2 regions of the Clostridium sp. JNZ J1-5 genome follow, and region 1 is predicted to be linked to the other one. Evidence: a T-box and tRNA genes for the amino acid it is inferred to sense, from the RefSeq annotation. Region 1 holds a T-box; the other holds one or more tRNA genes.
The links. The T-box of region 1 lies ahead of trpS (tryptophan--tRNA ligase). A T-box ahead of a tRNA ligase gene usually reads a tRNA of that ligase, here a tRNA-Trp.
Positions count from the first base shown of each region.

Region 2: it encodes a tRNA-Trp, which carries the amino acid that the T-box ahead of trpS (tryptophan--tRNA ligase) is inferred to sense. The anticodon was not compared.

Region 1 covers NZ_CM132773.1:1,227,604-1,244,091, reverse strand. The annotation lists gene ACWW38_RS05900 (GH36-type glycosyl hydrolase domain-containing protein) at 1-5,473, shown strand, start outside; gene ACWW38_RS05895 (hypothetical protein) at 5,544-5,765, opposite strand; gene ACWW38_RS05890 (desulfoferrodoxin) at 5,950-6,324, shown strand; T-box leader at 6,455-6,689, shown strand; gene trpS (tryptophan--tRNA ligase) at 6,809-7,816, shown strand; gene ACWW38_RS05880 (HAD-IIB family hydrolase) at 7,834-8,739, opposite strand; gene yidA (sugar-phosphatase) at 8,807-9,640, opposite strand; gene ACWW38_RS05870 (DNRLRE domain-containing protein) at 10,507-16,488, shown strand, end outside.
Region 2 covers NZ_CM132773.1:2,640,073-2,656,560, reverse strand. The annotation lists gene ACWW38_RS12825 (TetR/AcrR family transcriptional regulator) at 1-162, opposite strand, end outside; gene tsaD (tRNA (adenosine(37)-N6)-threonylcarbamoyltransferase complex transferase subunit TsaD) at 237-1,262, opposite strand; gene ACWW38_RS12815 (RusA family crossover junction endodeoxyribonuclease) at 1,468-2,094, shown strand; partial or broken gene ACWW38_RS12810 (NAD(P)/FAD-dependent oxidoreductase) at 2,166-3,131, opposite strand; gene ACWW38_RS12805 (SLAP domain-containing protein) at 3,244-3,783, opposite strand; gene ACWW38_RS12800 (hypothetical protein) at 3,902-4,042, opposite strand; gene ACWW38_RS12795 (methyl-accepting chemotaxis protein) at 4,210-5,925, opposite strand; partial or broken gene ACWW38_RS12790 (polysaccharide deacetylase family protein) at 6,395-7,097, opposite strand; gene ACWW38_RS12785 (L-lactate dehydrogenase) at 7,579-8,526, shown strand; gene ACWW38_RS12780 (GNAT family N-acetyltransferase) at 8,607-9,176, opposite strand; gene ACWW38_RS12775 (DUF4352 domain-containing protein) at 9,741-10,277, opposite strand; gene ACWW38_RS12770 (GNAT family N-acetyltransferase) at 10,574-11,017, opposite strand; tRNA gene ACWW38_RS12765 (tRNA-Trp) at 11,450-11,525, opposite strand; gene ACWW38_RS12760 (HD-GYP domain-containing protein) at 11,785-13,026, shown strand; gene tsaE (tRNA (adenosine(37)-N6)-threonylcarbamoyltransferase complex ATPase subunit type 1 TsaE) at 13,184-13,642, shown strand; gene tsaB (tRNA (adenosine(37)-N6)-threonylcarbamoyltransferase complex dimerization subunit type 1 TsaB) at 13,639-14,355, shown strand; gene rimI (ribosomal protein S18-alanine N-acetyltransferase) at 14,348-14,794, shown strand; gene ACWW38_RS12740 (IS110 family RNA-guided transposase) at 15,070-16,248, opposite strand.

The DNA.
Region 1 (16,488 bases):
TGATTTTGGATACATTGGATTAATTGAAAATATAGATAGAATAGATAAAGTATTAAAAAATATAGAAAGCTTACAGGGATATAAAGGCCACTTATTCAATTGGTATAATACTATAACTAAAGAGCCGCTACATCCTAGATATGTATCAACAGTTGACAGTGGTAACTTAGTTGGGTATCTATGGGTTATAGGAGAAGCATTAGAGGAGTATAAAAATGTTTCTTTTATCAATAAAGATATTAAAGATGGCATTCAGGATACTCTTTCCCTTGCAAATGAGGAAATATATAAAGAGCTCCAGATCAAAGATTATTATGAAAGTGAGTTAAATAATTTAAAAGATATAGATACAGATTTAGTTTCATTAAAAAAATATCTTTCATTGTTGTTGAACAAGTGCTCAAAAATTGAAGAATCTTATAATGAGAAAAATTCCTATTGGAACAATAAAATAAAGATAAACATAAATAATCTTTTAGATGAAGTTAATAATATTTTTTCTTATGTTGATTTTATGGATAAATATGATGAAAGAGAAAATGATTTAAACAGTAAATTAAATGATTTAGCATTTAAAATACCGCTGAAATGTATCAATGAAGAAATTGATAAAATAATTTTAGATGGTATAGATTTGGAATTAAAGAAACTATTAGAGAATACCGCTTCTGAAACTAGTAAGTTTATAGAGAAAATAGAAAACTTAAAAAATAAAGTAAATGATATGGTTAAAAATACAGATTTTAAAATGTTATATGATAAAAAGAGAGGACTTTTCTCTATAGGATATGATGTAGAAAGGGATAGTTTAGGGAAAAGTTATTATGATTTATTAGCTTCAGAGGCACGTCAAGCTAGCTTTATAGCCATAGCTAAGGGAGATGTAGATGTTAAGCATTGGTTTAAGCTAGGAAGGTCTATGTCAATAATAGGAAGAAATAAGGGGCTTGTTTCATGGACCGGAACAATGTTTGAATATTTAATGCCCCTATTAATTATGAAACCATATCCAAATACACTTTTAACTCAAACTTATAAAGCCATAGTTGAAGGTCAGAAAAGATATGCTCATATGAAAAAAGTTCCTTGGGGAATATCAGAGTCAGCTTACAGAGCTTTTGATGTAAGCTTAAATTATCAATATAAAGCCTTTGGAATTCCAGGTATAGGACTTAAAAGAGGACTAAAAAATGAATTGGTAGTATCACCTTACTCTACTATTTTAGCATTGCAAGTAGACACTCTAGAGTCTATTAATAATATAAATAAACTTATAAATAGAGGATTAGAAGGTAGATATGGTTTATATGAAGCTATAGACTATACTAAGGATAGGATACCAAAAGGAAATGAAGGTTCAATAGTAAAGTGCTTTATGGTTCATCACCAAGGAATGAGTTTAATGGCCTTAGATAATGCTTTAAAGGATAATATATTAAGAAAAAGATTTCATAACATTTCTGAAGTAAAGGCTACAGAATTACTTCTTCAGGAAAAGGTTCCAAACAGAGTAGTCTATGAAAGAGAACAAAGATTTGATCTAACAGAATTAAAAGAAGAAAAGCAAAATATAATTGTTAGAAGATACAATACAGCTAAGACTCCTTTGCCTGAGATACAACTTCTTTCAAATGGAAGCTATTCTCTTATGATATCAAACAGTGGAAGTGGATATGGTAAAAAAGAAGACATGACAATATATAGATGGAAAGAAGATGTAACCTTAGAAGGTAGTGGCATGTTCTTTTATATAAAAGATATCAAGTCGAAAAAATATTGGAGTGCTACTTATGAACCATGCAAAAATGAAGGAGATAGCTATGAAGTTATTTTTTCACAAGATAAGGCTGAATTTAAAAGAAGAGATGGAGATATATTAACTTATACAGAGATTACAGTATCTAGTGAAGATGATGCAGAGGTAAGAAGAATTTGTCTAACAAATAACGGAAATGAAACTAAGGTTTTAGAAATTACATCCTACTGCGAAGTAACTCTAGCTCCTCTCAACTCTGATATAGTTCATCCTGCTTTTAGTAATCTTTTTATAAGAAGTGAATTTATTCAAGAACCTGAGTGTATAATTGCAAATAGAAGGCCAAGGGCAAAAGGACAAAAGAAGCCTTATGTTGTTCAATGTATAGCCTTAGAAGGAAATTCAATAGGCACAACTCAATATGAAACTAGTAGAGTAAACTTTATTGGGAGGGGAAATAATCTAACACATCCTTTAGCTGTTGAGGAAGATGTTCCACTTAAAAATACTGTAGGAGCTGTGTTAGATCCAATAATAAGTATAAAAAAGAGGATTAAAATAGAGCCAGGAGAAACTTCTAAGATCTCTTACACTACAGCCGTAACAGATTCAAGAGAAGCTGCTATAGAGCTTGCAAATAAATATAAAGAAATGAAAAGTATAGATAGAGTATTTGAAATTGCATGTAGTCAAGGTATAGTGGAGATGAAATATTTAGGAATAAAGTCACCACAGGCAAACCTATATCAGAACATGGCAGCTAAAATATTATATCTAAGCAATCTATACAAAGATAGAGAGCACTATATAAAAGATGTTGCTAGAGGGCAATCAGCTCTATGGAAATATGGTATATCTGGAGATTTACCTATAGTTCTAGTTATAGTAAAAGAAGAAAAACATAAGGATCTAGTTCGACAGATGCTAAATGCGCATGAATACTGGAGTATAAAAGGTTTAAAAGTAGATTTAGTAATTTTAAATCTCCAAAATGTAGCTTATACTCAACCGCTTCAAGATGGAATAAGAGATTTAATAGCTACAAGCCATGCTAGAGATAAACAAAATAAGCCTGGAGGAGTATTTTTAAACAGTAAGTCTATCATAGAGCAAGAAGATATTAAACTTTTAATGGCTATATCTAGAATTGTAATAGAAGGAGATAGTGGATTAGTAATAAACCAAATTAACAAAGATCTCCCTAAAATTGCAACTAGTAAGCTGGCTCCTACTAAAGAAGATAATCGTACCTATAATCCATATAAATTTGAAGTAAATGACTTAGAATTTTTTAATGAATATGGAGGATTTGATTTAAAAAATGATCAATATGTAATTGTTTTAAATGAAGGTAAAAATACTCCAGCTCCATGGATTAACGTTGTAGCAAATGAAAACTTTGGATTTATTGTATCAGAAAGTGGCTCATCATACACTTGGTATAAAAATAGTAGAGAAAATAAAATCACAACTTGGTCTAATGATTGGGTAAGCGATACGCCAGCTGAAGCGCTATATGTTAGAGATGAAGAGAGTGGTGATGTATGGAGTATAACTCCTAAACCTATTAGAGATAATGAGCAATATATTATAGAACATGGATTTGGATACTCAAATTTTAAGCATCATGCATATGGCATAATAGGGGAAGTTACTATGTTTGTGCCGCGTGAGGATAATGTAAAGATCTGTAAAGTTAAGTTAAAAAATAAATCTAATGTGGATAGAAAGCTATCATTAACTTACTTTGCTCAGACAGTTCTAGGAGTTGTGCCCCAAAATACATCAACACATATAGTTACTTACTTAAACAATGATAAAAAATATATTTATGCTGAAAATCCATATAGTGATAGCTTCAATAATCTTTATGCATATTTAAAAATTGCAGGTGGAGAGGAAGAAAGTTTTACAGGAAGTAGAACAGAGTTTATAGGAAGAGGAAAAAATATAGAACATCCAGAAGCATTAAGTAAAGTAGGATTGTCTAACTCTGTAGGAGCTGGTATGGATCCTTGTATTGCAGAAAACTCTAAATTTACTCTCAAGGATGGTGAAGAAAAGATTCTTACTGTAATTATGGGGGAAGATGAAAGTATAGAAAAAATAGAAAAAGTTATAGAAAAATATATTAAAGCTGAAAATGTTGAAACTGAACTAAAGACTATTAAAGAATATTGGAACAAATTACTTCATTCTATTAAAGTAAAAACTCCTAATAAGGCTATGGATATAATGCTAAATGGATGGCTGTTATATCAAACTATTGTATGTAGAATTTGGGCTAGAAGCGCATTTTATCAATCAGGAGGAGCTTTTGGATTTAGAGATCAACTTCAAGATGTTATGGCTGCAGGCTATGTAAATCCTAATATGACTAGAGAGCATATATTATACAGTGCTACAAGGCAATTCTTGGAAGGAGATGTGCAGCATTGGTGGCATCCAGTAGTTGATAGTGGAATTAGAACAAGATTTTCAGATGATTTACTGTGGTTGCCATACGTAACAATAGATTATATAAAGAGAACTGGTGACTATGAGATATTAGATGAAAAAGTAGGTTATCTAGAAGATGCATCTTTAAAAGAAGGAGAAGATGAAAGATATACTGTATCGAAAAGATCTGAAAAGCTTGGAACCATATATGAACATTGTATAAAGGCTATAGAAAAATCATTAAAATTTGGACCACATAATATACCTCTCATGGGATCAGGAGATTGGAATGACGGAATGAGTGAGATAGGGAACAAAGGTAGAGGAGAAAGTGTTTGGCTAGGATGGTTTATATATAGCATACTTGATGATTTTAAAGAAATAAGTAAATCCAAAAATGATGAATATAGAGCTCAAAGATATGATGAAATGAAAGATTTCATAAAAGAAAATTTAAATAAAAATGCATGGGATGGAAGTTGGTATAGAAGAGCTTATTTTGATGATGGAACACCACTAGGTTCAGTTGAAAATGATGAATGTCAGATAGATTCATTATCCCAATCTTGGGCAGTTATATCTAAAGCTGGTGATAGTGATCGCATTAGGGAAGCTATGTCATCTTTAGAAAGATATTTAGTTAAAGAAGATATAGGAATGGTTCTTCTACTTACGCCACCTTTTGCAGATAGTAATTTAGAACCTGGATATATTAAAGGATATGTACCAGGAGTAAGAGAAAATGGGGGCCAATATACTCATGCTTCAACCTGGGTTGTGCTAGCTATGGCAAAGCTTGGAGACGGTAATAAGGCTTGCAAAATTTATAACATGCTAAACCCTATTAATCATACAAAATCTTATTATGACTGTGAAAGATATAAAGTTGAGCCATATGTAATGGCAGCAGATGTATATGGAAGAGAACCTCATTTGGGTAGAGGAGGTTGGACTTGGTATACTGGCGCATCAGGTTGGATGTACAGAGTGGCAATAGAGGGCATATTAGGGCTTAAGTTTAAAGGAAAACAAGGATTCGTAATAGAGCCGGTTATACCTGATGAATGGAAAGAATTCGAAATAGAGTACACTAGAGACAATGATTGTAAGTACTTTATAAAGGTTTCAAGAGGAGAAAAGTCAAAGGTAACTCTCAATGGAAAACTCCTTGAAGATGGAATAGTGCCGCTTTTGGATAGCGGTGATCATAAATTAGAAGTCATATTAGAAAGTAAAAATATTGGACTGAAGACAGCAAAACAAGACTTGGTTAAGTAAATTTTTAAGAACTCCATAATAAACATGGAGTTCTTAAATTATTTATTCTATAAACTATATTAAGTTATACTTAAAAATAATCATCCCAATAATCTTCTCCCCATATATCCTCTTCTCCATTATAAGTATAATCGAATTCTGAATAAGCTATGTTATTTGTAACAATAGAATCTTGTATAGGATTAGGTAGAGGTGTGTAATCTACTTTAGAATAGGATCTCATTTTGGGTGGGTCTATTTCAAAATATCCTCTTTGATTAGGACCATAAACCATACGCTTTTTCTTAGTCAACTAATTCATCTCCTTTTTAAATAGATTATCTTCAAGATTTAGTATTTCACTAAAATAAATAATTACTTTAATTAATATTAATATTTTATAAGAAAAGTTTTGAAAAAAAGGAGGATAATAATGATCTTTGTAGAATATAATTATTAAGTGAGAATTAATATTATTTCTAGGAGGATGATATAAGATGACAGAATTAAGACAAGTTTACAAATGCGATGTATGCGGAAATATGGTAGAAGTAATTCATAGTGCAGGAGGCACTTTAGTTTGCTGTGGCAAACCTATGAGACTAGTAGGAGAGAATACAGTAGACGCTGCAAATGAAAAGCATGTTCCAGTTATTGAAAAAATAGAAGGTGGAGTAAAAGTTAAAGTTGGAGAAGTAGAACATCCAATGCTTGAAGAACATCATATAGAATGGATAGAAATACACACTGAGAATAAAGTATATAGAAAATATTTAAAACCAGGTGAAAAACCAGAAGCAGTATTTATGGTTGAAGAAGAAGTTCTATATGCAAGAGAATATTGTAATTTACACGGACTTTGGAAAAAATAATTATATATTCCTATGAATAGAATAACCTTAAGATAGAGTCTATGCTCTATCTTAAGGTTATATTTAATGTATAAGTTAAAATGTATTGACAAAAGTTAATAATAAGAATATTATATTTAAAAAAGTAAAATTTTAATCAATGATAAGAAGCAAGTAGGCTTAAAAACAAGTTTTTAGAGAGTTGTAGAGGGTGAGATTACAGCAACTATGCTTAAGCTGAATGGGTCTTTGAGATTTTAGGATGAAGTAGAGTAGTTCTAAACGTGGTCTTACGATATAAAGACAGGATACGTTATGTATCTTTAAAAGGAAACCATTAGGTGTTTTGAATTTAGGTGGTACCGCGTGTATATTACGCCCTATATAACAAGATAATTGTTATATAGGGTTTAATTTTTTAGAATTATTTTCGATATTATAGGTCATTAATAATCTCTTAAAACATAGCCAAATTTACATATTATAAAATAAAATGGAGGGATAAATGGTGGAAAATACAGAACAAAAGAAGGTTATATTTAGTGGAATACAACCTTCTGGAGAATTGACATTAGGAAACTATTTAGGAGCATTAAAAAACTGGGTTAAACTTCAAGATGACTATGATTGCTATTATTGCATAGTTGATATGCATGCTATAACAGTAAGACAGGAACCAAAGGACTTAAGAAGAAGAACATTAGAAGTTCTTGCAATATATATAGCTGCTGGTATTGACCCTGATAAGAACACATTATTTATACAATCACATGTTCCAGCTCATTCAGAAGCTGCATGGCTTTTGAATTGCAACACATATATGGGCGAACTTGGAAGAATGACACAATACAAAGATAAATCTCAAAAGTATGGTAACAATATAATAGCGGGACTTTTCAACTATCCAGTGTTGATGGCCGCAGATATACTTTTATATCAAGCAGATCTAGTTCCAGTAGGAAAAGATCAAAAACAACATTTAGAATTAACACGTGATATTGCAGAAAGATTTAATAGTGCATATAGCCCTACTTTTAAAATTCCAGATCCATATATACCAAAAGAGGGAGCTAAGATAATGGATCTTCAAGATCCAACAAAAAAGATGTCTAAATCATCAGATAACCCTAATTCATATATTTTTATAATGGATACACCAGAAGTTATCAGAAAGAAAATATCAAGGGCTGTAACTGACAGTTTAGGAACTGTTAAATATAGTGACGATCAGCCAGGGGTTAAAAATCTTATGACAATTTTAAGTGTAATTAAGGGAATAACCTTTGAAGAAATAGAAAGAAGGTATGAAGGTCAGGGCTATGCTCAGTTTAAGCAAGATGTAGCAGAAGCAATAGTAGAAGAGTTATCTCCAATTCAAGAAAAGGTTAAGGAATTGACATCTAATAAAGAATACTTAGAGTCTATTTATAAAAAGGGAGCTGAAAAAGCAAATTATATTGCTAATAAAACTCTTAGAAAGATGCAAAAGAAGATTGGATTTATTCCAAGATAAATAGAAAAAAGCAGTTTTTACACTGCTTTTTCTTCATTTTCTTCAAGTATAAATTTATTTATAACATGAGCAAGTCCATTTTCTTCGTTAGTATAAGTGATATAATTAGCTTCAGATTTAACCTCATCTGGAGCATTTCCCATAGCCACACCAAGGCCAGCATATTTAATCATATCTAGATCATTATCTGAATCTCCAATGCATATTATTTCGTCAGGTTTTATATCAAACTTTTCTGCTACCAAATTTACTGAAGTACCTTTATTAACACCTTTTTTCAAAATTTCTAAAGTATTTGAAGAAGGCCTTAATACAGTAAATCTTTCTAACAATTCATTTGGAAGATTATTTTTATCAAAAGATAAAGATTCATTTCCATCTAATCTTGAAGGTGGATTATAGTTTATATTATTTCTTTTAATTACACGTTTTAAGTGGCTAGCAAAGTTTTCAGTTTCATTTATATATACGATTCTATTTATAATTGTAGATTCATCTATAGTATCAAAGTTAGTGATCTTCATAGGTAAATTCGATAAAAAAGATTCTATTTGTGTTGTTAAATTTAAAGTAGGAGTCAATATTACATCTCTTGTAAGGGCGTTTAAAGTTATTTTTAGCTTTTTAGAAAGAGCATATAAATATTTAAATTCATCTAATTTTAAAGTGCTTTCGAATATTACTTCATTAGTTCCTAAACACTTAATAAATCCGCCACTACAAGCAATTCCATAATCTTCAGTTTCACTTAAACCCAATTGCTGTGAGTATTTCTCAAGTCCTTGAATTGGCCTTCCTGTAGATAGAACAATTTTTACACCCTTTTCCTTAGCCTTTTTTACTGCTTGAAAATTTTCAGGTGATATAGTTTTATTATTTTTTAATAAAGTACCATCTATATCAATAGCTATAAGCTTATACATCACACAACACCTCCTAACAATCAAACCTAAAAATGATGTTTATATTAATTCATATTACTTATACTATCTAGCTATTAAGTAGTAAATCAAGTTCAAAATCACTTAAAATAAATTTATCTATAATATGAGCTACTCCATCTTCTTCGTTAGTTAAAGTAATATAATTTGCAGCCTTTTTAACTTCAGGAAAGGCATTTCCCATGGCAACACCTAGTCCAGCGTATTGAATCATATGGATGTCATTTCCGGCATCCCCTATGCATATAACTTCGCTTTGTTTTATTTCAAGTCTTTCAGCTAAAGTTTTTACTGCAGCACCCTTACTTACATTTTTATCTAAGAATTCCAAGAAAAGTGGATAACTTCTTACTATAGTATATTTTTCATATAATTCCCTGGGTAATTGCTCTATTACTGAAGAAATTTTTTCTTCAGATCCTACAAATAAAAATTTAACTATTTCAGTAGAAGGATCTATAGTATTAAAATCCACTTCTTCAAAAGGAATATTATTCATAGATACTTCTAATTCAGTATATTTATTATACCTAGGTGAGATGCACCCTGTTGTAGTTAAAGCATGTATATCTACATCTAGCTTTTTACTTAATTCATATAAAAAATGAGCATCATCTAAAGTCATTAATGTCTTGGTAAGTATTTCTCCGGTTTTAGAATTTTCAATTAGAGAGCCGTTATAGGTTATACAATATTCATCATCGTCAACTAAATCTAATTCTTCTAGATAATTCTCAATTCCTTTTTTAGGTCTTCCAGTTGTTAAAACAATTTTTACACCTTTTTCTCTAGCGCTTTGTATAGCTTCATAGTTTTCTTTAGATATTGTTTTATCCTCTTTTAATAAAGTGCCATCCATATCAAGTGCAATTAATTTGTACATTCAAATGCCTCCGTATTTGTTTTAATCTTATAATCTATATTAAGTTTAACTTTAATAACAATAAATATTATAACATTTTTTAATTGTAATTAGTAATATAAGAATAATGCGACAAAATGGCGGCATTGAAAGTACAAAGTAAGGTGCTAAAAATCGAAAGTGTATAATTCAACAGAGAATCTTCGCTTCGTCAAGAAGTTCTAAGTTTGTGCCTTTAAAAATTCCCTACCCAGTTCTATGCAGCGTCCTGCTGCAGACCTGGCTCCCGCCCGTCCTGGGCGGGAATTACGGTAATTTTTAAATTCACAAACTAAGAACTTCTAAGACTTGTTCAAAATTCTCTTAATGAATTATACACCTTCTGACTTTTAGTACCTTAAAGTTGGCAAATCAAGGCCGCTATTACTCAAATAAAACGTATGTTAAGAACTGTAGTAGTTACTATTTAGAATATAGCTAATTTATTGGTCTTGTAAGTATTATATAAAGAGGATTCTTGGCTTCAGATGGAGTTTTTCTTCCAGTTGAAGCTTAGAAGCCCTTATCTAGGGACGTAGCAGCCGTTATCTCTCACTTTAGAAGTGAGAGTGTTACGGATGGTAGTCATCAGATTAATTGACTTATTAGAGAAGCGCAGAGCGCTTAACCCGATGAGGGTGTTAGGGTTTTAGGCGAAGCCTGTTGAAGTTATACTAGTATTTTCTGATTGCAATACAGTGCGGCTACGCCATGCAAAATGATTATAATACTACACTTTAGGAAATATGTTCATGACATGCCATATATTACTCCTTGAAGCCTTCCATTTAGGTGTTATACACTTATATTAACAAAATATTAACATTTAAAACAAAGGAGGAAATATGGTGAACAGTTACAAAAGATTAATATCCAGGCTTTTAGTGGCTTTTTTTATTGTTACAGTGATTCCAACACAAGCATTTGCAGAGACACTAAATGGTAAACAAGCCTATGTAGAGCCTGAATTTAAGGAAACAGAAGTTAAAACTAAAAATCCCCCTAATATAGTTAAAGAGGTGGAAGAAAAAAGAGAAGAGAACATAAAACACTTTTTGCTTGAAGACAATACATATGAAGCAGTAATATACAAAGAGCCGGTTCACTACAAGGAAAACGGCAAGTGGCAGGATATAGACAATACTTTAGTGGAAGCTAAAGATGACCAGGGCAACAGTATATTAGAAAATAAGAAAAATGACTTTAAGGTTAAAATAGCTAAAAAGTCTAACTCAGAAAAGTTGATAAGCATAAACAAAGATAAATATGAAATATCTTGGAAAGTAAACAAAATCAAGAAAAATTATGAACCAACAAATACTTCTGAAACTACTGAGAAGACAGTGGAGGAAGAAAAAGCTGAAGACACAGAAACTACTAATACAGAAGAATCTACCATTGAAGCTTCAAGTAATGAAAATAGCATTGAAACCTCTAGTAACGAAAAAGAAGAAGCAAAAGCAGCAGAAAGTAATAGTACAAATGAAGAGTGTCTTATTGCAGAAGTTGAAGGTAAGGTAGTACCTTCAAATATAGAAGAGAATAATTCATTACTAGGTCTAGCTAAAAGTCAAGACAATGACGAAGATAAAAAGATTTTAAAAAATATAAATTCAAAAATTAAATACGAAAACATAGAGAATAAAGTAAATCTAGAGTACAATATCACATCAAAAAAAGTTAAAGAATCTATAGTTTTAAATGAGAAAGTAGATAATCCAAACTTCCAATTTACCTTAAAAGCTAAAAACTTAATTGCAAAATTAAATAAAGATAAAAGCATAAGTTTTTACGACAATGTAGAAAATTCAAAGCTTATATACACTATGGAAGCTCCTTTTATGTATGACAGTAAAGGAGAAATAAGTAAAGACATAGAAGTAACTTTAGAAGAAAAGGGAAATAACTACGTATTAAACATACTGCCAAATAAAGAATGGCTGGATAGTGGAGATAGAGCTTATCCTATAGTTATTGATCCAACAGTAGAAACTTCTCAAAACATTAATAGTATACATGATAGCTATGTAGCAGAGGGAGTTCCAAATTCAAATTATGGAGGAGTAGAATTTCTACAGGTTGGTAATGGGTCAATTACAAGCAGAAATAGATCATTTATTTCTTTTGATTTACCTGCAATTAAACCAACAAGTGTGATAACCCATGCTTACTTAAGTTTATGGCTAAATCAATCAAATTCAACTCCAACACAAATAGATGTTCATAAGGTACTAGCCCCATGGAATTCCAGTACTATAACTTGGAATAATCAACCGGGGTTTAACACTAAGGTAGAGGATTATAAAATAGTAAGCGGAGCAGCCGAAAATGTATTTCAATGGGATATCACATCTATTGCAAAAGAATGGACATCCACAGGAACAAACAATGGACTTATGGTAAAAAATCATGATGAAGCTAGTGGATACAATCAGTTTATATCTTCAGACTCGGAGAGTGGGCTTGCCAGTGGAAGACCAACAGCCACTATATATTACACTGATAGTACAGGACTTGAAAACTATTGGACATACCATTCTCAAAATATAGGAAGAGCCGGCACAGGCTATGTTAACGATTACAATGGTAATTTAGTATTTATCCATAATGACCTATCTATGAATGGAAATAGAATGCCTACATCTTTAAACCATGTATTTAACAGCAATAATAGAAACATAAGCATAGGATATGGTAATGGATGGAGGTTAAATCTAAGTCAAAAGCTAACGCCAGTCTCAGGAACTGAAAAATATCTCTATGTAGATGAAGATGGAACAGAGCATTACTTAGTATATAATTCAGCTGAAAGTAAATACAAAGATGAGAGTGGTATAGATATTACTATGACCATAAATTCATCTAGTGTATATGAAAGATATAAAATACAGGACAAGAAGGACAACCTACTTTTATTTACATCTGGTGGTTATCTTTATAAAATCCAAGATAATAACGGTAATACTGAAACCCTTAATTATGATGGAACAGTTTTAAAATATATAACAGATGGAGCTGGTAGAGTTACCACACTAGATATTAATGCAAGTGGATATCTTCTAGGAATAATTGATCCAAGCAATAGAAGAACAAGCTTTTACTATGATGGAATAAACCTTACAAGAATAACTTATCCAGATGGAAAATATAGCACATATACATACGATTCTAACAATAACTTAACCTGTGCTACAAACTATGATAATTATAAAATACAATATGTTTACTATAGCGTAGCTCCCTATCGTGTAAGACAAATAGTAGAAACTAATAAAGATGGTACTCCAGGACAAGGAATCAATGTTAAATACGGATATAACAATACCACATATAATGACTTTAGAGGAAAGAAGGAAATATATCAATTTGATAACTCTGGAAGAAGTGTATCTATAAGAGATGATGAGGGAAATGCTCTTTATTATGATTATAATACAAAGAGTAATACTGGAAAAGATCTAGATAATAAACTATCCTTTGAATCTAAACTTCAAAAATCTATAATGAATTACTTAAAAAATCATAATACAGAAATAGCAGCTAATTGGACAGCAGTTAATGATGGAAACACTAATGGTTCATCAACCTATGATACTGCCATTAAATACCTAGGAAGTCAGTCCTTAAAAACAGTAAAAAATGATAATATAAAAAGACGTTTCCATAAACAGCAGGTAACCTTAACTAAAGGAAATACCTATACTCTATCAGCCTATATAAAAACAGATAATGTATCTAATGATAACAAAAAGGGTGCAGCAGCTTTTATAACTTATCAAGATGAAAGTGGAAATACCCAAACAGTATATTCTGATTACGTTTCAGGAACTAATGATTGGGAAAGGCAGGAAGTGACTTTTACCCTTCCAGCTAACGCAGCATCAGATACTATTGAAGCAAATGTAGGTATTGTAGAGGAAAGTGGTACAGCATACTTTGATGCTATTCAGTTAGAAGACGGACCTTTAGCTAACCGCTATAATATGCTAGAAAACCCTAATTTTATATATGGTGAACCAATACCAGAGTTTTGGAGTAAAAATGCACATATAGATTCTACTGATACAATAGTTACTTCAACGGATTCTATGTATCCTTCAAGCTTAGATAAAAGCAAAAAAGTATTTAAAATCAATGGAAGTGCATCAAAAACTAAAAATATATACCAAAAGATAAATCAATCAGGCAGTGAGGGAGATGTATACGTTGTATCAGGCTGGGCAAAGGGAGATTCTACACAGTTAGGTGGAAACAGACAGTTTGCCTTGGATGTAGGTATAGAGAAATTAGATGGAACCTATGAGTGGAAAGTAGTTCCTTTCAATGAAGACTCAACGGAGTGGCAGTATACATCAGCAAAAATAATTACAGGAGCAGCATACAAGAGTATAACTTTCTATGCCTTATATTACGAAAATGAAAATACGGCATACTTTGATGGTCTTCAGCTTTATAAAGAAGAATTTGGAGAGAGCTATCAATATGATGATAAGGGAAATTTAATATCAACTCAGGATTTAGCAAATAAAAAATCCCAGTTTGAGTACTCTGACAACAATGATATTAACAAAATGGTAAATATAAATGGGGGCTACTTTACTTACAAGCATGATACAAAACATAATTTAACAGAAGCAACTTCAGCTGAAAATGTAAAATACACTTTTAGCTATGATCAATACGGAAACCCTAAGACTTCCAAAATAGGAGATACAAATGGACTAACTATACCATCTACTGCAGAATACACAGCAGATGGAAATTACCTAAAGTCAGTAGAAGATTCCTCCGGAAACAAGGTAACTTATAATTATGATACAACTAAAGGAAACTTAGATGGAGTTACAGATGCAAAGGAAAATTCTATATTTTATTCCTATGACTCCATGGATAGACTAAAACAAGTACAAGCTATATCCTCAGAGGGAAAACTTGAAGTATTTCCTCTTGAAGGAAGCGCAACAGGAACAAAGGGTACAAGTCCATCTATAAATAATGCAATATTTGAAGAGGATGAGAATGGAAATCAGGTACTTAAAGCAGTGGATAATAATAAGCTTGTATACTCTCTAGGGTTAGGGTTAAATTCAGGAACTATGGCAACTTGGATAAAACCAGACACTAGTGCAACTACAAGATATGTACTTGATTCTCAGCTAAGCAGTAATGCTTCTATGTTAAGCATTTATCTAGATACAAGTAATAAATTAAACTTGGCAGTAAGAAATACTGATGGAACCTGGAGGACAATTATAACCTCTACAGATACTGTTACAAATATTGCATGGAACTATGCAGCCTTTAACTGGAGCAAAGATGCTAATAATATACTTACCTTTAATTTATATTTAAATGACAAAGTATACACAGTAACTAATATAGACGCAGCAACTATAAAAGATTTTACAGGAGCTACAACTTCACTTGGTATGCACAACTCAGGACTCTACTCAATAAACGGGTTAATGGATCAGTTTATATACTCTAAGGAAGCTTTAGCTAAAGCAGATATAGATGTTATTCGTAGTGCTGGAAGAGGAAACTATCTTGGGTTAAATACCATAAAAAATAGTTACACCTATGAAAATGATAAAATAAAGACAGTAAGTCACAATGGATTTAGCTATACTTTCAACTATGACGGAGCAGATAATAATACTGGAGTTAATGTAGGAAGCCAAAATTTAATCACTAATGTATTTCAAGATAGGACAAAGCTACTTTTAAGCTCTACCTACGGTAATGGACACAAAGTGTCTTATAAATACGACACTGAGGATAGAATAAGTTCTAAACTAATTAATGGAGAAGAAAAATTTAAATATTCTTATGATGCCAGCGGCAACTTAGGAATCCTTGAAGACTTAATAAACGGAGTAAACTATAGGTACATCTACGATGCCTCTGAGAGACTTTCAAAGGTAAAAGATTCTAAAGGAAACATAATAAACTATAGCTATGACAAGGGAAATAATTTAAGCACTTTCCAAGAAAAAGTAAATGGAATAGGATATATGACTTCCTATGACTATGACAAAGATAATAGACCTACAAATATTTACTACAATAATCCATTGAATAATAATGGAAATATGGAGTATTTCCCACTAAACAACAGCACCATAGGTTCAAAAGGAACAAAACCCTATAGTGAAACAGGTTCCAGCTTTACAAAAGATCTAGCAGTAGCTGCAGAACAAAAGGGAAAAAATGTTTTAACAACAGCTGAAAACACTAAAATACTATATGATTTAGGAATAAAAAAAGATGAAGGAACCCTAGGAGTATGGTTTAACACCAAAGGTGGTACAACAAATAGATATATACTAGCATCAGAAGGGAATGGAAGCTTACTAAGTCTTTATTTAGACAGTAACAACAAGCTTAACCTAGCTGTAAGAGATAGTGCCGGAGGCTGGCTAACTTTAATAACATCTACAGAAGCTGTAACAGCAAATACATGGAACTACGGAGCCTTCACCTGGAGTGTATCAGGAACCACCTTAAATGCAAAACTATATCTAAATGATAAGGTTTATTCAGGAAACACTACAAGCTTTAAAGACTTTACAGGAGCAAAAACAGCAGTTGGAGGAACTGTATCAGGCAGTAATCAACTAAATGGACAGCTAGAGGGACTAAGCAGATATAATACAGTATTGTCTTCTGAAGAAATAAATAGCATATATACAAATGGAAGAGGGAACTGGGTAGGTTATAAATATGATAACTTAGGAAGACTAACTGATAGATCACTAAATACAGGATTAAGTGACTTTATAACAAAATATACCTTTGAAGCAGGAGCTGCTGCAAACACCACTACAACA
Region 2 (16,488 bases), 1.4 Mb from region 1:
ATAAAAAGTTCCTTTACCTACGCCGGCTTTTTTAGCAATATCATCTATAGATGTCTGATTTACCCCTTTATTAGTAAAAAGTTCATAAGCTGCTTCATATATTTTTTTTCTTTTAGCTAATTTTTTTTCAGCAACCTTTGTTAGTTCTTTTGATACTGTCATTAAACGGCCTCCACTTTACTCAAATTTTGCTTTAATTAAAATTTACAATATAGCTCACTATTATACAATATTTATTATCTCTCCCCTAATTTTAAATTAGGTATAGCATTTAATTCTAAAGGTGCTCTCTTTCCTTTTATAAATTCATAATATGCAGCACTACCTATCATAGCCGCATTATCTGTACATAATATAGGCTCTGGAAATAATACTTCTATTCCCTTCTTGCTTCCTTCTTCTATCATTGAGGCTCTAAGACAAGAGTTTGATGCAACACCTCCAGCTATAGCTATTTTATTTACACTTTTTATTTTGCATGCTTTTAAAGCATTTTCTACAAGAACGTCTACCACAGCTTTTTGAAATGAAGCCGCTACATCAGCTCTATTTATATCTTCATTCTTCATATCCATCTTATTTAAATAATTAAGTACCGCTGATTTAATACCACTAAATGAAAAATCTAAACAATCCTTATCATGGAAATTTGCCTTTGGAAAAACTATAGCCTCTCTATTACCCTCTTTTGATATTTTATCAATTTTAGGTCCACCAGGATATCCAAGCCCTATAGCTCTAGCTACTTTATCAAAAGCTTCTCCAGCCGCATCATCTCTAGTTTGACCTAGCACTTCAAATTCCCCATAATCTTTCATATATACAATAAAGGTATGCCCTCCTGAAACTACAAGACATACAAAAGGAGGTTCTAAATCTTTATATTGAATAAAATTTGCGCTAATATGACCTTCTATATGATTTACTCCAATTAAAGGTTTTTTTAATGCATAGGCAAGACCTTTAGCGTACTGAACTCCAACAAGTAAAGCCCCAACAAGCCCAGGTCCATAGGTAACTCCTATAGCATCTATATCATTAAATGTAAGCTTTGCTTCCGCCAATGCTTGCTCTGCCACTATACTTATTGCTTCAATATGTTTTCTTGATGCAACTTCCGGAACTACGCCGCCAAATTTAGTATGTATATCAATTTGTGATGATATTATATTAGATAATACTTCTCTTCCATTTACAACTACTGATGCTGCCGTTTCATCACAACTAGTTTCTAATGCAAGTATTTTTATATCAGTGTCCATATTTTCACCTTTCCTATATAAATAAATATTAATGTATCTGTTAATAATTTTCAGCAATAATTATACTTTATATAACATAAATCCGCAAATAATTAAGGTAGATTTATCTAATTTTAATATAGCACAAATTTAATATTAATTTAATCGAACATATGTGCTATAATTAACTTGCTAGATTCATCCTATTATTAAAGGAGTTAATATTATGTCTAACAATTATGCTAAAATTATAATACAAGGTTCTCCAATTTCTAAATCTAATTTTAAACTGTCTAATTTAAGCGGAAGATCCATTTTACCATTTAATTCCGGAAAATATCATGATAGATATGCGATATACGAACAGCAAATAGCATATGAGGCACGCCTTCAAAATCCAAATATTTGTTTTACAGAATCACTAATTGCTATATTGAAAGTGTACTATAAAAGTAAAAAAAGACATCCTGATACAACAAATATACCTAAAAGCATATTTGATGGCATAGAAAAGAGTGGACTTATAATAAACGATGCTCAAATAAGAAGGCTCATAATAGAAGAGTATTATGATGATAAAAATCCACGTTTTGAATTAGAACTATTTGGTGAAAGTACTTATTGTATGAATTATGAAATAAAAAAAAGAGAAGAGCCTATACCATCAATAGAATATTCTCCTCCTTCTAACAAAAAATCTGAAGGGTTATATCCTAAGAAATCTAAAAAAAATAATAATAGCCTTATTTCATGCGAAATCTGTGGTAATTTAATAAAAAATAAAGAAGATATTATATCTGCAAATAAAGGCAAGATGTTGATCTGTAAATCATGCCTAAAAAAATTATTTTAATAAAACCTATGGAATTAAAGTCCATAGGTTATTTGTTTATACTAAGCATATAACTTAAATTATATTATTTTCTTAACATAATCAGCAGCGTTTCCTCCTGCCCTGTACCCCTCTTCTGTTATTTTATCTACAAGGTTATGGACATATAGTAAATCTCCACAAGCAAATACCCCTTCTATCTCCGTTTCCATTGCGTTATTCACTTCTGGTCCTTTAGTAGAATAAGAAATTTTTATGCCTGCTCTTTTGACAAGTTCATTGTCAGGGAATAATCCAACAGATAGAACTATTGTGTCACAACTAATAAATTCTTCTGTTCCTCTTATAGGGGTTTTATCTTTATCAACTTTAGCAATAGTAACTCCCTCCACTCTATCATTACCTTGTATATCTAATACTGTATAAGATAGTTTTAGTGGTATGTTAAAATCATATACACATTCTTTTAAGTTCTTTTCACTTCCTTCAACATAATCCATAACTTCTACAATAGCTTTTACCTTGGCACCTTCTAGAATAAGTCTTTCTGCAATTATAAGAGCTATATCTCCTGACCCTAAAATTAAAACCTCTTTTCCTGGCATATATCCTTCTAAATTTATAAATTTTTGCACTGTTCCTGCAGTATATATTCCGGCACTTTTACTTCCAGCTATATTTATAGCCCCCCTTGGCTTTTCCCTACATCCTGTAGCTAAGATAACTGCCTTAGCTTTGATTTCAAGTATACCATCTTCTTCATTGACAGCTAGTACTACCTTATCTCTATTAAAATCAAATACATCTGTGTTTAATTTATATTCTATATTCATTTCTTTAATTTTTTTAATAAATATCTCTGCATATTCTGGACCTGTTAATTCTTCTTCGAAAGTCTCAACCCCAAATCCGCTATGAATACATTGATTAAGTATTCCTCCAAGACAACTTTCTCTCTCTAATATTAAGACCTTATTAATTCCTTCTTTTTTAGCTCTTATCCCCGCTGCTAGGCCTGCTGGTCCTCCACCTATAATGACTATGTCGTACTCTAGCATTTGAACTTCCTCCATTCATATTGCTCTCTAAAATATTTTACCATATTTCTATCAATCCAAAAATAAAAAATCTTGATTAAAAGCATTATACAATATACTTCTAGTCAAGATTTTAATATTCATATTGATAATCAACACCCTTTAAGGTTATTTTATCTAAATTAATATTTTTATCCTTTATATCTTCTGGAAAATATAAAATTGACCAAGGTCTTGAAGTATTTGCAGGCAATTCTCCAAATTCTTCTTTTACAAAATTAAAGTTAGCTGATGCAACTGTCTTTCCTTCTTGTATAACTTCTAGTTTTGCATCTATATCGAATATAGTATAGGGATGTCCGCTGCGGACAAATAGATCAATGACTAAAGATCCGTCTTCATGAAATTCTGCTTTCATTATGTTAAATGTAATTTTATCTTTAGGTACATCTCCTAACCTATTAAGAAAGACTTGTAATTCTTTTTTAGTTTGATCATCAATTTTAGATAAATCCGCCATAGGTCCAAAGCTATATTTTTGATTTTTAATATTATTTTGTTGTACATTAACATTTTTATTGTCTATCACTTTATTAGAAGGTTCTATATTATCTGTTGTACATCCTAAAAATAAAAAAATAGGTAATATGATCAAAATAATTACTTTCTTCATATTATATATCTCCTAATATAATATTTAATACTATATGCAAAACAGTGTAATTATATCACTCTATCTTCTTACTGTCTACGGAAGCACATACATTAAATTGAGAAATTTTAGACTTACTCTATTTTACCTTTTCTCCACAGTTAGAACATATTTTAAAAGAAGATTTAATTACCTTCCGCACTTTTTTACATACAACATTATTAACGTATCTTAATTCTTTTTCTTTACTATTAATTCCCAAAATATCGAAAAAAAACATAATTATGTTCTCCTCTAAAAACCATTGATTTCAAAGCTATTATAGACAAAATACAAAATGAAGGCAAATAAGTTAGCCTTCATTTTGTTTCCTTATCTTATAATACCATATTTATACCGTACTAAAGCTATTGTTCCAAGAACATTTACTTTTATTTAATTTATATTTTACAATTTAAATCTTTGTATTAGATTATTTAGTTTTTCAGCAATTTCAGCTTGGCTTTGAGAAGTAGCCGCAACTTGTTCCATGGCTTGTGTAGTTTCCCTAATACTAGTCATTATTTCAGTAGAATTAGCAGCTGTTGTTTGTGCTGAAGATGCAATATTTTGAACTACTTTAGCTATTTCATCTACTGTTGCATTTATTTCTTCAGACATGGATGCTATATCTTCAGACATTTTACTTACAAATTGAGCATCTTCATCATAGCTGTTTCCTGTATCAACTAACAAATCATAATCTCCTTTAACATCTTTATCAATAAATTGAAGGATATCCTGAGAGTTAGTTGATAAATTTTCAAAAGAATTTTGTACTTTTATAATAACATTTTGAATATTTTTTACATTATTTGAAGATTGTTCTGCAAGCTTTCTTATTTCATCTGCTACCACTGCAAATCCTTTACCCTGTTCTCCTGCCCTAGCAGCTTCTATTGCTGCATTTAAAGCAAGTAAATTAGTTTGCTCTGCAATTTGTGCTATAGAATCAGCCATTATCTTAATTTCATTAACAACTTTCCCCTCTTCTATAGCCTTAACAATATTACTTTGTTTTAATTCATATAGGTTTATTGCAGATATTTTTGATGTATTTCCTTTTTCTTTTATCTCTTTTGCTCTTTCTTTTATTGTTAAAGATTCATTACTTCCATCTGTTGCCCTATTAGAAAGTTCACTTACACCTGAGTTCACTTCTTGCACAGAAGCAGAGATTTCTTCTGTAATAGCACTTGCTTCTTGTGTCTCTTTTACTATTTCTCCAGTAAAATTGTTTATACTCTCAAATTTTGAAGTTATTTCTTCAACAGTCGCAGACAGTTCCTCACTTGTAGCGGTTACTTCTTCAGATTGCTGGATAATTTCATTTACTAATTCTTTTATATTATGCCTTGCATTATCTAATGAAGTACCAAGTTGCCCAAGCTCATCCTTGCTATTAAGATTTATTTTTTTAGATAAATCTCCATTACCAATAGCCTCTGCAAATTCTAAGCCCTTTTTTATTGATTTTGAAATATATATTGCAATAATCATTCCTAAAGAAATTGCTACAATTAAACCTATTATCATAAATAAAATCAATAATTTACTTACATTATTATGTAATGATACATTTTCATCATTTTTTTCCTTTGCCATAGTTTCATTTAACTTTATCAATTCGCTTATGGAATTAAACATATTAGATCTTGCCTTCTGAAATTCTGGCCAATACTTTTCTGCTTCACTATAATTATTTTGTTTAACAAATCCAATCATTTTATCTCTAACGATCCTGTAGGTCTCAAGGTGTCCTTTAAATACATTCCAAATGCTCCTAGCTTTATCTGATAAAGGTAGCTTATCATACACCTCCATATATCCTATATTCTCTTTTTTTAATTGTTCTAATTTATTTAACCTTTCTTGCTTTCCAACTTCATTTCTATCTATAAACACTAAACCTTGGAGCTCTGCCCTTATGTTTAATAAATTTTCCGTCAACAAGTGTAGCTCATTAATGCTATTAATGTTATAACTATACATTGTCTCTCCATTTTTACTTATTTTTTCAACGCTATAGATTCCAATGCCACCCACAAGTATAATAACTAGAACCATAGATGTAAAAGATAATAATAGTTTAGTCTTGATTTTTAAATTTTTGATTATTCCCACCTTTATCACTCCTTTATTATATTATGTTAATGTTTAATTATATTAAACGATTTCATTATTAAAACAATATTTTATAATAACTATTATCGTTTAATTTTTATTTTAGTTTATATTTTATATAATAATGCTAATACTAAATATTCAAGAATTATTCTACTTATAAAAACTATAAGATGTTTTTAATTTGAACAGCTTGTCTATCTCATTTTTTAGAAGTAGTCTGTAAAAATAGTATCCCTGAACTATGCTTTCTCCTATTTCTTTAATTAATGTATAATCTTAATACTAAATTGTTATTTTAACATATGAATTGTAAAATTAAGCTCTGAATTTTTCTTCAACTATACCTATCTGCTATAAAAAAATTCATAAAAAATCAGCTAACTGTAATTTTTGATTACAATGCAGCTGAATTTTTAAAAATATACTTAGCTTACCAAAATTTATAATAAAATTAAAATTCGAATTATCATTTTATGGGAAAATAATATTCTGGAGTATTTTCATTAATAATCTTGAAAGTATAACCTAGTTTTTTATAGTGATCTATAATTCTTGGTAGTGCTTTACAAGTATTTTCATGCATATAATCACAATGCATTAATAATATAATATTATTATCATTATCTATTTTTTTTTGTAGCCTCTCTAAACAATTTATCTGGAGGTGCTTTTGGATTCATTCCATCGGGAATAACCATATTCCAATCATATATCTTAAAATTAAGATTATGGAGTTCTTTTAAAAATTCTTTATTTAAACGACTTCTACTTCCACCAGGAAATCTAATTATACTTGGTGAAACATTTACAACCTTTTCTATTTCATCTCTGCAACTATACATTTCTTTAATAAATGCTTCTTTGCTGCAATATATATTTTTAAATTTATGTGTATAGGTATGCAGTCCAATACTGTGTCCTTCATTGCAAATTCTCTTTACAACTTCTTCATATCCCTTAATTTGATTTCCTATAATAAAAAAAGTTGCATTAACGTTTTTTTCTTTTAATACATCTAGCACTTTAGGCGTAACGCTACTTGGTCCGTCATCAAAGGTCAAATAAATTATCTTTTCCATCTGAGTTTCTTCAGTAAAATATTCTTTTGAATTTACTTTATCGATAAAACCAAAATTTATAAAAATATTAGCAATAAAAATATATAGCATATAAAGGGCAACTCTTTTATTTCTAGTCACGTTTTCACCCACCTTCCAAAAATTAATCTTAAACTTTAAGCTAAGATAAAATTTAATTTATAAAAATTTTTTGTAATAATTAATCATATAAAAACTTCTTATATTAGTCTTAACCAATAGATAAATTATATTAATGTTTAATTTTCCTAATAGTTAGTTAATTAACTAACTATCTTTTATAGTACTTTTATTATATATTCATAATTTTTTTAAAAAAATAAATGTAAAATGTAAATTTTGTAGTAAAAAGGAGAAAATCATTTAAAAATATATTGATTTTATTTGCAAATCAATATATAATAAAACATATTTGTTAATAAATTAACTATCGATTTTTATTTTTTAATATTGCTTATTTTAGTTATATTAGTGTAGATAATAATATTAATAATATTTAATTATTTACTTATGCTACTATTATTGAACAACTTTAACCTTGGAGGTGCTTTTAATGTCAATAAACAATGCCAAAATTTCTGTAATAGGAGCTGGCTATGTAGGATCTACTATCGTTCACGCTTTAACACTTCAAAAAATTGCTTCAGAAATAGTTTTAGTAGATTTAAATAACGATAAAGCTAAAGCTGAAGCTTTGGATATAGGACACGCTACTTCTGCTCTTGGTGATGTAAAAGTTATACACGGAGAATATAAAGATACTAGCGATTCTGATATTGTAATCATAACTGCTGGTATTGGCCCAAAGTATGGAGAAACAAGACTTGATATCGTAAATAAAAATCTAAAAGTTTTTAAATCTATGATACCTGAGATTGTTAAATATAACCCCAACGCTATACTCTTAGTGGTATCAAACCCTGTAGACATATTAACTTATGTTACTTATAAACTGTCTGGCTTCCCACATAATAGAGTTTTAGGTTCCGGAACAGTTCTTGATACATTAAGGTTAAAATATACTCTTGAAAAAAAATATAACATCGATTCAAAAGATATAGATACTTTAATAATCGGAGAACATGGAGATTCACAAGTTCCTTTATGGAGTCAAACCAACATCCATGGAATAAACATAGACTCCTACTTTAAAGCCATCAATGAAGATTTTAATAATGAAATAAAAAAAGAAATTGGCAAACAAGTTGTAAATTCTGCATACGATATTCTTCAAGGTAAAGGATATACAAATTTCGGAGTTGCTCTTGCTGTTACCCGAATAGTAAAGGCTATAGTAAATGATGAAAATGCCTTACTTCCTATATCTGCACTATATAATGGTGAATACGAAATAGATAATGTATACATTGGAGCACCATGTATGATAGGTGAAACTGGGCTTAAAAAAATATTCCAAATACCTATAAACCAAGAAGAATCTTCTCAGCTTAGAGCTTCTGCAAACAGTCTTAAATCATTAATAAAAGATTTAGATATTTAGTAAAAAAGGAGTTAAGTTACACAATCCTGTAATTTAACTCCTTTAAAAGTTTTTCCTATTGAATGAGTTATCTTCATCAATTATTTACTGACATCTGACTTTAGAATTGAATATACTTCCAAATCTACAACACCTTTACCTGTCCATATAAAACCTTGCCTAATTGTCCCTTCCTTTATAAAACCATTTCTTATTAAAACATTTTGTGATTTAACATTAATTGGCATAATATAGGCTTGTATCCTATTTACATCTATTACCTCAAATAAATAATCCATCAATATCTTAACAGCTTTAGTAGCAATGCCCCTCCCCCAATACTTTTCATTTAATGTATATCCAATATTGACTAAATTTACACGTTGATTAACCTCAAAAATTTCAGCAATTCCAACAAGCTTTTGTGAGGCATCGTTTAGGCAGATACCTAGGAAAATAGTTTTCTTCTTTTTAAAGTCTCTTTCAAAATGGGAAATCATATTTTCAACAGCATCTATAGTTTTTTTAGCATTTCCAGGTTTATAACTATATAACTTCTCATTACTATAAATTTCATAAAGATCATTTAAATCAGATATTTCAATTTTTCTTAAAGTTAAATCCTTTGACTCAATACACTGAAACTCATTAAATAATACATCATAATTCATATTTCTTAAATCCATCCTTTTTACATTCTGGTAAATGATTCTTAAAAAAGATTATACCATGATATGAAGTTTCGTTGCATTTAATAGAAAGATTATATATTAGAGTCCAGATTCATAAGAAGCATTTTTAAAATATTTTTTAAACAAGCAGTAGAGAACAATTCTGCATCAACTGCTACAGAGTTTTCAGCTATTTTATTGAATAAGGATCAGGAAGGTATGATAAAACTTATATCAAATGATTAAAAATATTTTTAAATAAAAAAATCACACAAGCTCTTATATACTTAGTGCGATATTTTTTACTTTGTTTAGTTTTTGTTTTTTCCGTTTTGGAAATGGCATGGGCAATAGGACTTGAACCTGCAGCCAACGGTTTTGGAGTTCTATTTTGGCTCTAAACCATTTCCCATACTATATATGTATACACCTACATAAGTTTTAAGTTTATTAATCTATATAGTTTGTGCTAATTAGTATACTACTTAAAAATAGCCTTTGCAATAAAATATTTACTTCTCTAGAATAAAATAAAATCTCTGAAATTAATCAGATGTAAGTTTTTTAGTTTAATTTTACAACTACTTGCCCACTAGTTAAAAGTGAACCATCAAATTCCATTTCTAATCCAGTTTGACCTTTTGGAACTTCAACTACATATACACCTGTAAGCTTTCTTCCAGCACCAACAGTTCCATCTAATTGTCCAGCTTTTGCCGCAGTTTGACCCATAAGAGAATACTCACAAGCTCTTCCATCTTTGTCTACAACTTTAAACATCATCATTGATGAAACAGCTTGTTCTTTATCAGATGTATTTTCCACAGTGCAATCTATAGCAACAAACTCATTTCCGTCTTTTGGTTTTGAAAATTCATCGCCTTTTACTGTATATACCTTATTTACTGTAAATCTGAAATTACTTAGTTGAACTATATCTCCAACTTTAAAAGTTTTAGTTTCGTTTTTATTAGTTTTTGCACTTGTTGTAGATGCAGTAGTAGGCTTAGTTTCGCCTACTTTTTTAGGCTTATTTCCTATTGATGCAATTCCACCTAATATAGATAATATAATAATTCCAGTTAAAATTTTGTGTTTCATAAAAAAGTTTCTTTGATCTTTTCCACAATGAACACACTTTTTCACACCTTTTGCAATCTCTTGTCCGCATGCTTTACAATTTATTAATTTCGGCATTAAAATTCCTCCTCGTATAATGTTAATTTTCGTATTTTATCTTATCATATTTTATATAATGTGTAATTATGAAACCTGTTCCTCCGAAGGAAGAATTGTGTAAATATAATAAATCTTATTTCTACCTATTTTTCACTAAAATTAAATGTTACTACTCAGATTGGTCTTAGAGATTTTGCATTAACAAAAATTTGTACTTATTAAGCAAAAATGTATTTGAAAAATATCTCATCGTCAGCATCAAATTGTGTTTTCTGTTGTAAAAATCCAATTTCTTTGTAAAGTTTAATTGCTACAACATTTTGAGGGTGCATGCTTAGCCATAATTCCCCTTTAGCCGCAAATGGTTTCATTAAGTCCAATATCAGTCCTAGAGCTACTTTTGCATACCCGTTTCCTTGATAACGGTAATCAATCATAAATTTGAGCAAATTCATATCTCCATCATTATCTAAAAGACAACATGCAAAACCTACAATGATATTATCATTGTATATTCCAAATACATTCATATTCGGATGATGTTGAACCATTTTTAGTATCTCATCAAAATCAACATTTACATAATCCTTCTGGTATTCTGCTATTTCTAATTGTCTAATTTCATCTAACAAAGTGTTTTTAAATTTTTTTATTGTTATCATTCAATCTCTCCAAGTTTATAATTTGATTACGAATCTATTCTACGATTGTGAATTAACAAAACTAGGTTTTCTCGTATAATTTTCTCTTCATAGTTTGTATCCTTAATTAGCTTGTTTACTTTTTTAGCACCCATTCCTAGTTTTTCTGACAGACTTTCAATACAAAAATAGTAAATTCTAATTTTTTTTCATCCATTACAGCACCTCCAAATATACTTGTTTTATTCTTTATATTATCTATATCATGACCTTTATTTACTTTAAAATATAACTAATTATAATTCATAGCTACATATTTATTAAATCACCTTTATACAATCTTAGCTATATGAAATGATTAAAAATATTTTTATATAAAAAAATCGCACAAGCTCTTATAAACTTAGTGCGATTTTTTACTTTGTTCAGTTTTTGTTTTTTCCGTTTTGAAAATGGCAGGGGCAGTAGGACTTGAACCCACAACCAATGGTTTTGGAGACCACTACTCTACCAATTGAGCCATACCCCTTCGACACGATTAATATTATATCATGCATATTAAACATATGCAACATATTTTTTAATACTTATTTAATTAACTTAAAGCACCTAAACTCTTAAATTTTTTATATCATATATAATTTACCATAATATATACTTAAAGCATGTATTGTGGCAAATTATACTAATTAAACTATAGATTTTACAAATACTATGTTTTATAATAAAAAATATTGTGTTAGAATTATTATAAAATTAATGATAACATTTCAAAGTGAGGTAAAAACATGAATATAAGTCTATCTAAGACTATACGAGCTATGTCTATAGCTCTTGATTTAGCTGAAATTAGTTCAATTGGGGATAAAGAAGATATAATTGAAGATGTATCAAATATAAATTATTCAGATCATGAATTTACTAACCATTCAAAACGTACTGCTTATATAGCACTTAGAATAGGATATGCTTTAAACTTATGTAAGCAGGATATGAAAAATCTCCATTTAGCTGCTATTTTACACGACATAGGAGCAACAAATAGTTTGAAATCTAGTCATATTCCAGGAGGGTATATAAGGGAACACTGTATAAAAGGCTATGATATATTACAGCCCTTTTCTACTTTTAATAAGATATCAAATATAATTTTATATCATCACGAAAACTATAATGGTACTGGTCCTATGAATTTAAAAGGAAATAAGACTCCAATAGAAAGCCAAATTGTAAGATTAGCTGATTTAGTTGAACTATTATATGAAGAGAACGTTCCTCCATATAAACAACAAACTAGAATAATCAATTGGGTAAAATCTAATGCTGGTATAATACTTTCACCAGAAGTTTCTAATGCATTTTTTGATGTTGCATCTAAAGATTTATTTTGGTTTGACTTAGAAAACATAGCCTTTATAGGCTCTATTTTGGATAATATCTCTCCTAAATTAGATATTTATCTAGACTTAGATGATTTTGAGACAATAGCCTTTATTTTTTCTAATATAATAGATTCTAAGAGTAATTTTACAGCTAGACATTCTATAGGAATTTCAGAACTCGCCCTTAAAATATCAAAATACTTAGGATACTCAGAAGAAAAGTGCAAGAAAATGAAAATAGCAGGCCTTCTACACGATATTGGGAAACTAGCTATACCATCTAAAGTATTAGACAAAGAAGGTCCTCTTGATAAAGACGAGTTTTCTATAATAAAATCTCATGTATATTATACTTACATAATATTGGACAAAATAGACAATATTGAAGATATAAGAGATTGGGCTTCTAATCATCATGAAAAATTAAATGGTAAAGGTTACCCTGCTGGATTGTCTTCTGAAGCTTTAAGTGAAGAATCTAGAATTATAGCAGTTTGTGATATATATCAAGCATTAACAGAAGATAGGCCATACAGAGATGGATTAAGTAAAGAAAAAGCTCTATCTATGATGGACAGTATGGCAAATGAAAATCTTATTTGCAAAAGCGCTCTAAATCATTTAAAAAACGCTTTATCCCTTAGCTAGCAACTATAAAAACTTACATAGGTTGAATTTTAAATTCAATAAGGCACTCTTAAAGAGTGCCTTTGCTTGTTATCTACTTTTATTTTATCCTATTTTAGTATAAAATAACTAGTATAGCTATTTGGTTATAACGTATTAAACTTAGGAGTGAATATACATGGAGTTTATAATTGATAATGTTGATAAAACTATTAATTTAGGTGTTGAAATAGGTAAAAGAGCACAAAGCGGAGATATAATTTGCCTAATAGGTGACTTAGGCACTGGTAAAACTCATATTACAAAGGGCATAGCCACAGGACTAGGCATCCAGGACCATATAACTAGTCCCACTTTCAATATAGTAAATGAATATAATGGAAGGCATAAATTATACCATTTTGATGTATATAGAGTTAACGATCCTGATGAAATTGAAGCTATAGGCTTTGATGAATACATATTCGGAGATGGTGTAACCATAATTGAATGGGCAAATTATATAGGAGAATTAATTCCAAAAGAACATATTAAGATTACAATAGAAAAGCTTCCTGACAAGGGAGAAAACTTTAGAAAAATAGATATACAATTTAATGGCAGCAGATATGATTACGTAAAGGAGATTAAAATATGAGAGTTCTTAGCGTAGATTCTTCATCAGCAAGTGCTTCCTGTGCTATTGTAGAAGATGGAAAATTACTTGGAGAAATAACATTTAATGATAAAAAACAGCATTCTATTATATTAATGCCTCAAATAGATGCCTTGCTTAAAAATTTAAGTTTAGATTTAGATAATATTGATGGGTTTGTAGTATCAAGTGGTCCTGGTTCCTTTACAGGTCTTAGAATTGGCATGGCCACTATAAAAGGGTTAGCTCAGGGCACAAATAAACCGCTTATTGGTATTTCTTCTTTAGACGGCCTAGCTTACAATTTGGCTTATACTAGTGGAATTATATGTCCAATAATGGACGCCTTAAGAGATAATGTTTATACAGCTTTATATAAATTTACTCAGGGAAAATTAGAAAGGCTTACAGACTATATGGCTCTTCATATCGATGAACTAATTTCTCTTATAAAAGATAATGAATCAGAATCCGTTAGCTTTATAGGTGATGGTGTATATAAATTTAGTGAAAAGCTTTCTAGTAGTCTTAACAACGTATACTTTGCTCCTGCAAACATAAATTTAACTAGAGCATCTTCCCTTGGTGAACTAGGATTGCAAAATCTAAAAAAGGGACTTAATGATAGCCTATTAACCTTTTCACCTATTTATCTTAAAAAGTCTCAAGCTGAAAGAGAATATGAAAATAAAGTAAGGGGACTTACAAATGAATGATTTATTTATCTGCCCTATGGATGAGAGTAATGTTATAGATGTTCTAGAAATAAATAATATATGTTTCAATCCTCCATGGAGTTTGGAATCTTTAAAAAATGAATTAAGAAATAAATTTACAAGATATATCATAGTAAAAAAAGACGATATAGTTATAGGTTATGCTGGAATATGGATTATTATAGATGAGGCCCATATAACAAATATCGCAGTAGATCCTGATTTTAGAGGTATAGGTGCAGGCAATGTTCTCATCGAAAATATAATCGATATCTGTAAGGAATTAGAAATACCATCTATAACTTTAGAAGTCAGAGAAACTAATACCGTAGCTAAAAATCTATATAAAAAGTATGGTTTTATTGAAGAAGGTATTAGAAAAAATTATTACGAGGATGGTACAAATGCCGTTCTCATGTGGAAAAGAAACGTACTTTAAGTATAGTGCGGCAAAATAGCGACCTTGGTAACTACAAAATAAGGTGCTAAAAATCGAAGTTATATAATTCAACAGAGAATCTTCGCTACGTTAAGAACTTCTAAGACTTGCTCAAAATTCCCTTAATGAATTATATAACTTCTAACTTTTAGTACCTTAAATTAGACTAACTATATGAAGTCAAGGTAATTTTAAAAGAAAAGTTATATTTTTAGTTTCTTAAAAAAGTGCATGACAAATAAAGCAACCTAGTTGCCTTTTTTAAAAAGTCAGGATTACATTTGTGGAATAAATGTGGTATTGGTTTTTAAAAGATAAAATACAACACGTATAAGCTTTTTAGCAACATGGCTCATGGCAACATAGTAATGCTTACCTTCTGACTGTTTCTTTGATAAGTATAATGCAAAGGTTGAATCTCTCATTGAAACAGTTCTAGATGCAGTAAGTATAGCCCAACGGAGATATGTAGAGCCACGTTTTACCATCGGTGTATGAGAAGCACTGTATTTACCAGATTGATATGTAGAAGGATCTAATCCAGCGAATGCTAAAAGTTTAGCTGGGCTTGTAAACTTCTCTATATCTCCAATTTCAGAAAGTATTATAGCTGCTAGAGTATATGAGATACCTGGAATACTCATTATTGGAGAATTAATCTCGGTAACAACTTCTTTTATTTGAAGGTCTAAAGCATCAATCTCAGCTTGAACTGATTGAATTAACCTAATAGTTTGTTGTAATTCAAAAGATAAAGATTTTGTGCTAGTTCCAATTGAATGCCTAGCGGCTTCTTTTAAAGCGGTAGCTTTATCTTTTCCATATTTGCCCCTAGAAGCCTTACTTAGAATACTAGTAAGCTTAGTGAGATGGCAATTAGCCACGTCCTGCGGACCAGGTAACTCCGACAGGAGGCAATAAGAGGAATTTTGATGAATTGACCAAAAGTATTTAGGTAGTTCAGGAAACATGATATCTATTAGTCTTGTTATTGATATTTTTAATTTTCCTCTATAACCGATTAAACGATATCTATGTCTAGTTAGTGACTTTAGCTCTTGAATCTGATATGATACTGGTGAATAGGATTTTGTATCATCAGAAAAGAGCATTTTAGCAATAACTAATGCATCCGTTTTATCGGTCTTAGTTTTCCTAAGGGTTTGAGCCTTACGGAAAAGATTTGTAGCTAAAGGGTTGAGAATAGAAAGCTTGAAACCTTTAGCATACAAGAAGTTTTGGAGATTAGTGCTATAATGACCTGTTGATTCAAGTCCTATTTTTACGTTAGAAATATCCTTGTCAGGCAGAGAGGAAAGAATTGAGAAATAAAGCAATTCAAAGCCTTCACGAGAATTGGATATACGTAAAGAATCATTAATAATAACACCATCTGAATCAACGATACAGCAGTCATGCTTCTCTTTAGCTACATCGATTCCAATATAAATCATAAGAACACTCCTTATAGTTTAGTCCGCTATGTTCCACTCACTTTATGCTAAATGTATCCTTGCTCTATATAAAACGTCATGCGTTATCTAACTAATTAACAAATAAGCATAAAGCTGTGGTTATATCCTAATTTAAATAGTCTAGCTATATGTAAAAAAACTAATCCACAGCGTCTTATGTTATTATAGTAAATTATCTTTAAGAAAGGAAAAGTATAATGAATTTACTATGAGTTCATT